Regions from separate parts of the Lujinxingia litoralis genome, predicted to be linked through region 1. Evidence: riboswitches for the same ligand, from Rfam matches in the RefSeq annotation. Region 1 holds a riboswitch; the other holds the start of a gene.

Region 1 (5,143 bases):
TGCTGGGCCTGGGTACGGCCATGGTGTATCCCACGCTGCTGGCGGCCATTGGCGATGTGGCCCACCCGAGCTGGCGAGCCAGCGCGGTGGGGGTCTACCGCCTCTGGCGCGATATGGGGTATGCGGTGGGGGCGGTGCTGGCCGGGGTGCTGGCCGACGCGTTTGGGCTCTCGGTGGCCACGCTGGCGGTGGCCGCGCTGACCTTTGGCTCCGGTCTGGTGGTGGCCCTGCGCATGCGCGAGACGCTCCAGACCGAGCCCCGGGTGGCCCTGGCCGACGGGCAGCCCTGAGGGCCGGGGGGCGCGGGTCAAGCTGGATGGATCGCCTCCCCGGGACCGGGCGCCCGGGGAGGCTTTTTTGCGCGCGAGGAGAGAGATGCACGACGCTTTGGAACGACCGCTCTATCTGGATCATAACGCCACCACCCCGCTGCGCGAGGAGGTGATTGACGCGATGCTGCCCTATTTGCGGGAGCACTGGGGCAACCCGTCGAGCGGCCATGTGTACGGCCGACGCGCAAAGCAGGCGGTGGAGGAGGCCCGCGCGCAGGTGGCCGGGCTGCTGGGGGCCTCGCCAGACGAGATCGTGTTTACCTCGGGGGGGACCGAGGCCAACCACCTGGCGATCTGGGGAGCGGTGACTCGCCCGGGGGCCGGCGCCCGGATCGTCACCTCGTGTGTGGAGCATCCGGCGGTGGCCCGTCCGCTTGCGGTGCTGGAGGAGGAGGGGGCCGAGGTGCATCGCCTGGGCGTCGACGCGCTGGGGCAGGTCTGCCCGCAGCAGGCTCGCGAGGCCTTGAAGGGGGGCGCCGAGCTCTTGACGGTGATGCACGCCAACAACGAGACCGGGGTGCTCCAGCCCATCGGCGAATTGGCCGAGTACGCGCATCGGGCCGGGGCGCTGGTGCATAGCGACGCGGCGCAGTCGGTGGGCAAGGTGGCCGTGGATGTGAACGCGCTGGGCGTCGACCTGCTCTCGGTGGCCGGCCATAAGCTCTACGCCCCCAAAGGGGTGGGCGCGCTCTACGTGCGCCGGGGTGTGGCGCTGCGCGCGCTGATGGTCGGGGCCGGGCACGAGGGGGGGCTGAGGCCCGGCACGGAGAATGTGGCCTCGATCGTGGGGCTGGGGGAGGCCTGCGCGCGGGCCCAGGACGATCTGGAGCACGAGGCCATGCGCCAGCGCCGGCTGCGCGACACGCTCTTTGAGCTCCTGTGCCGGGAGCTCCCCGGGGTGAGACTCAACGGCCACCCGCAAGAGCGCCTGCCCAACACGTTGAGCGTGCGCTTTGACGGGGTCAGCGGTGACGCTCTGCTGGCGGCCACCCCCGAGGTGGCGGCCTCCACCGGCTCGGCCTGCCATCAGGGGCAGACCCGGGCCTCGGCGGTGATTCTGGCGATGGGCGTGCCCGCCGCGCAGGCCGCGGGCACCCTGCGCCTGAGCCTGGGGCGAGCGACCACCGCCGAGGAGGTGGAGCGGGCGGCGCGGGCGCTGATCACCGGGTGGAAGCGCTGCGCGGCCCCCCGGGGCTAGCTCAACTCGGTGAGCAGGCGCTCCAGCATCGCGCCCAGGGTGTGGATGTCCTCCTCGCTGACGTGGAGGTGGGGGCGCAGGCGAATGGTGTCGGCGCCGGCTCCCAGGAGCAGGAGCTTTTCGCGATCGCGGGCGCGCTGGATCAGCGTCTGCTTGAGTCCCGGGGTGCGCATCGAGAAGCCCTGGTAGAGGCCGTAGCCGCGCACGTTGTACATCAGCTCCGGGAAGCGCTCGGCCAGCCCCTGGAGGGTCTCCACCAGCAGGGCTCCCAGGGTGGGGACCTTCTCGATCAGGCCTTCGCGGCGCACGATGGCGTACTCCTGAACAAAGCGCACCATGTCGGCCAGGGTGCCGCCCCAGGTGGAGTCGAGCACGCCCAGGTCGTCCATGCGGTTGAGCATGTAGACCACCCCGTTGCCCAGCTTCTTGCCGCTGGCCACGGCCTGCGGGGGGTGGGGCAGATCGAAGCCGTCGATGGTGAAGAAGGTTCCGGTGGCGCCCCCGGCGGTCTGCACCTCATCAAAGGCCAGGGGGATCTGGTGGGTGTGGCAGAGCTCGGAGAGCTGTTGGAAGAAGGAGCGCGGGGCCACCCGGTGGCCGCCGGCCCCCTGGATGGGCTCCAGAATCACCGCGACGATCTCATCGCGGTAATGCTCAAAGAGGTTCTCCAGGATGGTCAGGCAGCGCGCGACCTTCTCGCGGGTTTCGGCCTCGGACTCGGTGGTGTCGAGCGCGGGGAAGGGCACCTGGAGGTTGCCCGGGATCAACCCCTGAAAGTCTTTGGTCATCACCGGGTCGTGGGAGACGCGGGTGACGTTGAGGGCAAAGACGGTGCGCCCGTGGAAGGCCTGATCGAAGTACACAAAACGCCGGGCCCGGGGTGTTTTACCCTCGGAGAGCAGGCGCTGATGATGAAGGTTGATCAGGTACTTCATCATGTTTTCGACGGCCTCGGCGCCGGAGTTCACCGCGTAGACCTCCAGCCCCGGGTTCTGCATGCACTGCGGGCCGAGCTGGTGGAGGGTGCGGTAGTACTCGAGGCATTCCGGGGTGAGGAAGTCGGGGTTGGCGATCTTGTTGTTGGCGGCCACCACCAGACGCCGGGTGTACTCCGCTTCGTAGAGTCCGGGGTGGTTGTGGGCGATGAGCTTGGCGCCGTAGTAGCCGGCCCAGTCAAAGAGGCGATCGCCCTCCAGCGTGGCCAGGTACATGCCCTCGGAGCGCGCCAGATCGACGACAAAGGGATGGGGCTCGGCCAGCACGTAGGTGTTGAGCTCGTTGAGGAGCGCGGCGCTGCTGGAGGGCGCCGGGGCGGTCGGGGCAGAAGAAAGAGGGGACATCGAAGACCTCCACAGAATGCGGCGGCGAGGCCGGCGTCTTGCGGGCGCCGACACCTCAGAGTCAGAGAAGGGGGTGGGGCAGGCCGGCGGTCAGCGCCGGGAGGGCACTGGCGAGCGTGGTAAAGAGGGGGAAAGGCCTGCCATCGGTACGACCCCGGGAAAGGAAGCGAGCGAATAACGAGCACGCACAGGGAGGGGGTCCGCACAGAGAGGCTCTCTGAGGAGGACCGGAGGCGCTCCCACGGCGCGACCAGGTCAGACAGAGCGTGGATGGCTCTCCACGTTCCGATGCGGGCAGGTCTTCGGGCTTATGAGCGGGTCGCCCTTTGTCTTAAGGGGCGCGGGCCTACTGTCCACAGCTTCCCGGCCCTTTGAGGGGGCCAGTGCTTTGAATGTGGAGGTCGTTCTCAAGTACCGCTGCGGGGCAGCTCCGGCATTGAACCGGATTCCCTTTTAAGCTCCTTCAGGGCCACCGAGGTGGGGTCTGGGGAGCACCAGCATGGCCGGGACGTTAGGGGGCGACTTACGCGCGTGTCAACGCCGGAGTGGCGGGGCGCAGGAGGCCGCTTAGATGTGCGCCATCCCGTCGTCGGGCCCGTCGGTCGGGGAGGGTTCGGGAGGGAGTTCTTCGCCCAGCCAGCTGTAGACCACCGGGAGCACGAAGAGGGTGAGGAGGGTGGCGCTGAGCAGGCCGCCGATGACGACGGTGGCCAGGGGGCGTTGCACCTCGGCGCCGGCGGTGGTGGAGAGGGCCATGGGCAAAAAGCCGATGCCGTCGGTCAGCGCGGTCATCAGCACGGCGCGCAGGCGCAGCCGGGCGCCTTTTTCGGAGGCGTCGAAGAGCGAGAGGCCCTCGCGCTGGAGCTCGCGGATGGTGGAGACCATGACCACGCCGTTGAGCACCGCGATGCCCGAGAGGGCAATAAAGCCCACGGCCGCCGAGATCGACAGGGGCATGCCGCGCGCCCACAGGGCGACCACCCCGCCGACGGCGGCCATGGGCACGTTGAGGTAGATGAGCAGGGCGGGGCGGACCGAGCCAAAGGTGGTGTAGAGAAGCAAAAAGATCAGCAGCAGGGCGGCCGGCACCGCCAGGGCCAGCCGGGAGGTGGCGGCCTCCAGGTTTTCGAACTGGCCGCCCCAGGTGATGAAGTAGCCCGGGGGCAGATCGCCCTCGGCGCTCAGGAGGGCCCGGGCGCGGGCGACGTACCCGGCCAGATCGTTGCCGCGCACGTTGACCTGGAGGGTCATGCGCCGCTGGGCGTTTTCGCGGCTGACGACCGCCGGGCCCTCATCGAGCACCAGCTGCGCGACCTGGCCCAGGGGCACACGCTGGCCGGAGGGGGCGGTGATCAGGAGCTGGCGCAGTTGGTCGAGGTCGGCGCGGGCCTCCGGGTGCAGGCGCACCTGCAGCGAGAAGCGCTTCTGGCCTTCAAAGACCGTGCCGACCTCGCGGCCGCCGACGGCGGCCACGGCGTCGAGGATCTCCGAGGCGTTGATGCCGTAGCGGGCCGCGGCCGGCCGGTCGACGATGACGCGCAGCGAGGGGAGCCCGGCGACCTGGTCGGCGCTGACATCGGCGGTATCTTCCAGGCTCTGGAGCAGGGCCATCAGACGGGCCCCGGTGCGCTCCAGCTCCTGAAAGTCGGGGCCGTAGAGGTTGACGGCGACATCGGAGCGCACGCCGCTGATCAGCTCGTTGGTGCGCAGCTCAATGGGTTGCGAGAAGGAGTAGTTCTGGCCGGGGACCTCCTCTTCCAGGGTGGCCTCCATCTGCCGCAGCAGCTCGGCCTTGGTGGTGGCGCGGCGCCAGCCGTCTTCGGGATGAAGCATCACGTAAATGTCGGAGATCTCCACGCCCATCGGGTCGGTGGCGATCTCGGCGCGGCCGGTGCGCGAGATCACGGTGTCGATCTCGTCGGGGAAGCGCTCCAGCAGGGTGCGCTCAATGCGGCCGGTGGCCTGGACCGACTCCTCCAGCGAGACCGAAGGGGGGCGCACCGCCTGCATGGCGATGGCGCCTTCGTCGAGGGTCGGGATGAACTCCGCCCCCATGGTCGAGGCCAGCCAGGCGCCGGCGGCGATGGCCGAGAGGGCCAGGGTGAGGACCAGCGTGCGGGAGCGCAGCGCCAGGCCCAGGGCCGGCTCGTAGAGGCGCCGGGCGTAGCGGGCCAGCGGGGGCTCTTTCTCTTTGAGACCGCCGCGAAAGAGCCAGGTGGAGGCCGCCGGCACCAGGGTCATGGCCAGCAGGAGCGCGGCGGCCAGGGCGGCCA
Region 2 (5,143 bases), on a different contig from region 1:
GGGGGGGCACTCCGGCCAAGCGTCGCTCGCCCCTACACACATCGCAAGCTGGTTTGGAGTTTGGCCAGGAGGCGCCGCAGACGCACGAGAAGCCCGCTGCGGTGCAAGAACAGCGCTCTGATGGCCGGGTGAGAGATGCGACCGATAAACATGCCCGGGGGGATTCGGTCGATGGCTACAACATGGACGCCGCCCGCTGAGGGTTTTAGGGGGGAATCGCCGGATCGAGGGTGAGACACCGATGTCGCTCAGACCCAAACGTGGAGGTCCCTGTGGTCTCAGATAAGAACGACTCAAAGACTGAAGAAGCACGCGCGTTGTCCACCTCTCCCGAGGAGCTGCGCGACCCGGTGACGGGCCTGGGGCCCGACGAGATCACGGAGGACGGGGTCGAGCGCACGCTTATCCGGTGGTTTTTGTCGTTGACGCCGGACGAGCGCTTGATGTGGGCGCAGGGGCATGCCCAGGCGGTGCTGAGAATGAGGGGTGGAAGGATTCTCCCCTGATTTTTTGGGGGAGATTGAGCCCGGGGGTTGTGCGTGTGACCCCTACAAAAAAATGCCCCTTAGAATGCGCCGTGGACTCGGGCCAGGCGGTGGGCTTCGTCTTCGAGGTTGAGGCGGCCTTGCTTGATCTGGCGGGCGGCCGCGGCAGGGGAGATGTGGAGGAGGGGGGCGATGGCGTCGGGATCGTGGCCTTCGGTGTGCAGGCGCAGGGCGCGGGCCTGATCAGCGGGGAGCTGGCAGAGGGCGGCCGCGCTCAGGCTCAGGGGGGAGGGGGCGCTCAGGGAGGCGCCCGGGGCGCAGGTGGCCTGCCGGCTTTGATTGCTTTTGAGGAGCTCCTCGGCCTGGTCGAGTTCGTGATCCAGGGCGGAGTGGAGGGCGTCGAGGTCGCCGGCGTCGAAGCGCTGACACACGTGGATCACGAGCACCTGGAGGGCGTCGCGGGCGGCGAAGTCGGGTGCGTGGCGCTCCAGGCGCGCGCGGGCCTGCTTGTGGAGGGATCCGTGGTGGGGGGTGGGGTGGTGGAGGGCGTCGACGCAGCGTGTGAAGCCGACGACAACCTGCGCGTCGTCGCCGGCCGCGCTGAAGACGATGTGGGAGTCGCCGGGGTCGGCGGCGCGCAGGCGTTTGAGTTTCTGCAGGGGCGCGCGCCAGGGCGCGGTGGGAGCGCCCGGGTCCTGTGGGGCGCCGGGGAGGGCGCCGGCCGGGACCAGGAGGGCCATGGCGAGCACGGGCATCGCCGCGCCCACCACCAGACCGATGCGAAAGGGCGTGGCGGTGAACCAGCGTTTGAAAAGGCGCGCGATAAAGAGGGCGACGCCGGCCAGGCCGAGCACCACAAAGGGGCTGATGGCGAGCTGCTCGATGGCCCAGAAGCCGAGGGCGAAGGTGAGGGTGGCAAAGACACCGTAGTAGGCCAGCCAGGCGAGCAGGCGCTGGGTGCGGGTGGGCTCGGCGGCCTGTCCGGCGCGCATCACGGCCTCAAAGCTGGTGCGGGTGGGGTCTGAGCTCATGGGCGGCAGGGGGTGGCGAGTGAGGGAACGCGTCGGGGCCGGCAGAATGTAGGCGTACACCTAACACGCGGCGCTGGCACCTCGCCAGAGGGTGGGGGAGGGGAGCGCGTGGCGTGTGGGGGGCGGTGTGGCCTCGGAAGAGGGGCGGGGCTCGGCTCAGCGCGAACAGATCTCGGTGCATGAGAGGTCGTGGCCGATGTTGCAGGCCGACTCCCAGGTGCGGGCGGCGGCAGCAGGCTGGCCGCGCTGGCAGAGCACCTCGCCGAGGGTGTGGATGATGTAGCCGTTTTCCGGGGAGAGCGCGACGGCCTGGCGAGCGATGCTCTCGGCGGTGGCGTCGCATTGGCCGGCGCCGTAGCAGCGCTCCCAGGCCAGGTTGTTGCAGGCGTTGGCGTCGTCGGCGTCGCAGGCGGTTTGCAGGTAGAGTTCGCGCTCCTCGGTGGTGTTCCAGTGGGCGTTGGCGAGCTCGCGGCAGGCGTGGGCGTCGCCTGCGCTCAGGCAGGGTTCTTCAAAAGAGTCTCGGTACATGGCCTGGCGCTCGTCATGCCAGCGCTTTTGGAGGCGGTTCTGGAGTTTCTGGTGGTGCTCCTTGAGGTGTTGGTCGAGGCCGACGCCGGTGCCATGGACCATGTACTGAACGCGGGTCTGGTCGCCGACGGTGTTGACCATGGGCTGTTGGCGGGCGTGGCCAAAGAGGGTGGAGATGGCCGGGCAGGCGGCTTTGTAGTCGAAACGCCAGGCCTCTTGCGGGTCGCCCTCATGGTCCAGAGGAAACTCCATCGCGCAGGGGTACTCGGCGCAGTTCACGGTGGTCTCCGGCGGAAAGATCTCGGGGCACTCGGCTTTGAGCTGGTCGACCATCTGCTCAAAGTGCTCGGGCCGAAAGGCCTCGTCGAGTTGGGTGGGAAAGGCCATGGGCAGCGCCGCGGAGGTGCGATCGATGAGCTCGGTGAGTTCCTGGTTTTGCGTGCGGGCGGCGTCGCGCTCCTGGATGGCGAGGGTGTGGGCCTGGCGAGTCTGCGCAAGCGCCGCTTCGCAGCTTGTGCCCGCGGGCCTGGCGAGCGACGTGGGATCGCTGTGGCCGTCGCCGGGGGCGGGCCGAGGGGGGGACTCGCTTGCCGGGTTGTAGGCGCGGAGCGCCGGGGGCGTCTCGGAGCGCGACGCCTGAAGGAGGAAGGGGAGGGCGCCGGAGGCCACGCCGACCACAAAGACGATAAAAAAGGAGAGGTAGGTTCGCATCGTGCTATCGCCGGCGTTGAATCGGAGCGTGGACGTGGAGAGTGCGCAGGGTAGCAGACCATTACGACCCGCGCCCAGCCTCGGTGGTACGCCGGTGGGATGAGAGGGCAGGATGGGGCCGGCGAGCGTGGCGTGAGAAAAGGGGGGCCGGGGAGAAGGTCAGAGGGGCAGAGAGGTGGTTGGGGAGGAAGAGGGGCTTTTCCTTGCGCGTTGAGGGCAGGGCGACCGATACTCCGGCCGCGCTGGTGTCCGGGCCTTTTTGCAAAGGTCGGGAGCGAGGTCTCCAGGCGCTCGGTGGTCGAGGGTTCGCCCCGGAGCGTGTGCAGGCCAAGAGGGAACCCGGTGAGATTCCGGGGCTGCCCCGCAGCGGTGAGTACGCCATGAGCTATCGTTGATGTCGCGTCCGCTACATCGAGAGCACTGCCAGGCTGCGTTGCAAAGCCTCGATGATGCTAAAGCATCGTCTGCGTTTTGCGCCTTGCTGGCCGCACTCTCGATCTCGCATCCAGCGACATCACCTTCTGCTCAGGGCGTTGACGAGAACGAAAGCCACACCAATGGCACTGCCCCCTGATAAAGGGCGTGGGAAGCCGTGGCCGGTAGGAGGTTGGTCCCGAGATGGGAGCGCCACGCTCGTAAGCCCGAAGACCTGCCAGCGCCGGGAGTCCCCGAGAAAAGGGAGCCCGAAATCGACCTTGAATCTCGCGGGAGATGGGCAGGTCGCCGTGCGCCGACATCCGTCGGTTGCTCTGGCTTGCTGTGCATCTTCGGCCCCCACACGCTTTTGAGAGGCAGATCCATGCACAGCTCCAACGACTCGACCATCCAGCAGACCCTCGCGCCCGGCCTTGTGACCGAGGTGCAGCTGATTGAGATGGTCTTTCCGCAGCAGACCAACCACTACGGCACGCTCTTCGGGGGGCAGGCCCTGGCCCTGATGGATAAGGCCGCGTTTATCGTGGCCTCGCGCTACACGCGGCGCACGGTGGTGACGGCGTGCAGCGAGCGGTGTGATTTTCATGTGCCGGTGCGCCAGGGGCAGCTCGTGGAGCTGACGGCCCGGGTGGTGGAGACGGGCCGGACCTCGGTGACGGTGGAGGTGACGCTGGTGGCCGAAGACCTCTTAAGCGGCGATCGGCAGCCGGGCACCCGGGGCAAGTTCGTGATGGTGGCGCTCGATGCGCACGGAAAGCCCACGCGGGTGCCGGAGCTGGAGAGCATGGCGAGTCAGGCGCCCTGAGGCTCAGTCGTCGCGCCGGATGGGGTCGTCCTCGGACATCGCCCGGGGGAGCGAGGCTTCGGCGCGACCAAAATAGCCCCCGGTGTCGCTGATGAGCTCTGAGGTGGCCATCTCTGTGAGGTCGGGAGGGGCTTTGAGGCTGAGGGGGTGGAGGTCGACCTCTATGGCGAAGGGCGCGCCCACCGAGTGCTGTAGGTCAATGGCCACGAAGACCAGGGCGTCGCCCTGCCAGCGCGGTGAGAGCGGCGGTGGTGGACCACTCGGTGGGGGGGCGGCGATCAGGTCGGGCCAGGTGTCTTGGGAATGGCTCTCGGCGCGGGTTTCCTCATCCCAGACGGCGACAAAGGGGGGCGTCGACGTCTCGGGGAAAGAGACGGTGTTCCGGCTGAACTACGGGCTGGAGTGGATGACCGACCTGGTGGGCAACTCGCCGGAGCGGGGCATGCTCGTGCAGCTGGGGCTGGCCACCTACTTTTGAGAGCCGGGGCCCGCACGCGGGCCCCGGGGCTTTCAGGTGGTGAGTTTGAGGCCGGCCAGGCCCAGCACGACCAGCACAATGCTGAGCCAGCGCAGGGGGGAGGTGCTGTCACCGTAGACCAGCATCCCGAGGATGGCCGTGCCCACCGCGCCGATGCCGACCCAGATGCCGTAGGCCGAGCTGGCCGGGAGCACCTTCATGGCCTGGGAGAGCAGATAGAAGCTCGCGCCCATGGCGATCACAGTGAGGATGGAGGGGATGGGGCGAGTGAAGCCGTTGCTTTCTTTGAGCCCTGTGGCCCAGCCTACTTCGAGGAGGCCGGCGACGATGAGGGCGATCCATGCCCTGGTCATACGCGCTCGTCTTGATTGGCGAGGGTCGTCCCTCAATCAAACGACAGGCGCTCAGGTCGTCCTGAGCGCCAGAGGGTGGCGAGGCGCCAGCCGGCTCGTCTCGTAGAAAAGATAAGCGCGCCCGGCGTACCCGGGGGGGATAGCCACCGGTGGCGAGAAAGTAAAGGCCCCTACAAGCGCGCGCGACGGGGGCTTCTTGTTCAGGTGGGTTCGTCGCGGGTGCCGTCGGCATAGCGGGCAAAGCGGCCCTGATCGCCGGGGTGGACCGGGCCGTTGTCGCTAAAGTTCCAGCCTCCGAAGCCGGTGCTCTGGTAGTC

The links. A riboswitch is a leader RNA that binds a small molecule or an ion and turns the genes downstream of it on or off. The one in region 1 is predicted to bind cobalamin.
Region 2: linked by a shared signal. The riboswitch ahead of DL240_RS03945 (acyl-CoA thioesterase) and the one ahead of DL240_RS15240 (aspartate aminotransferase family protein) in region 1 are both predicted to bind cobalamin.

What each region holds. Positions count from the first base shown of each region.
Region 1 is NZ_QHKO01000008.1:19,886-25,028, forward strand. Features, by position in the region: gene DL240_RS15230 (MFS transporter) at 1-290, shown strand, start outside; gene DL240_RS15235 (cysteine desulfurase family protein) at 376-1,530, shown strand; gene DL240_RS15240 (aspartate aminotransferase family protein) at 1,527-2,870, opposite strand; cobalamin riboswitch at 3,147-3,384, opposite strand; gene DL240_RS15245 (efflux RND transporter permease subunit) at 3,438-5,143, opposite strand, start outside.
Region 2 is NZ_QHKO01000001.1:954,233-959,375, reverse strand. Features, by position in the region: gene DL240_RS03960 (hypothetical protein) at 273-506, shown strand; gene DL240_RS03955 (sigma-70 RNA polymerase sigma factor region 4 domain-containing protein) at 566-1,516, opposite strand; gene DL240_RS03950 (tetratricopeptide repeat protein) at 1,673-2,755, opposite strand; cobalamin riboswitch at 3,057-3,426, shown strand; gene DL240_RS03945 (acyl-CoA thioesterase) at 3,630-3,995, shown strand; gene DL240_RS03940 (hypothetical protein) at 3,999-4,202, opposite strand; gene DL240_RS03935 (hypothetical protein) at 4,288-4,473, shown strand; gene DL240_RS03930 (DMT family transporter) at 4,506-4,826, opposite strand; gene DL240_RS20925 (pirin family protein) at 5,027-5,143, opposite strand, start outside.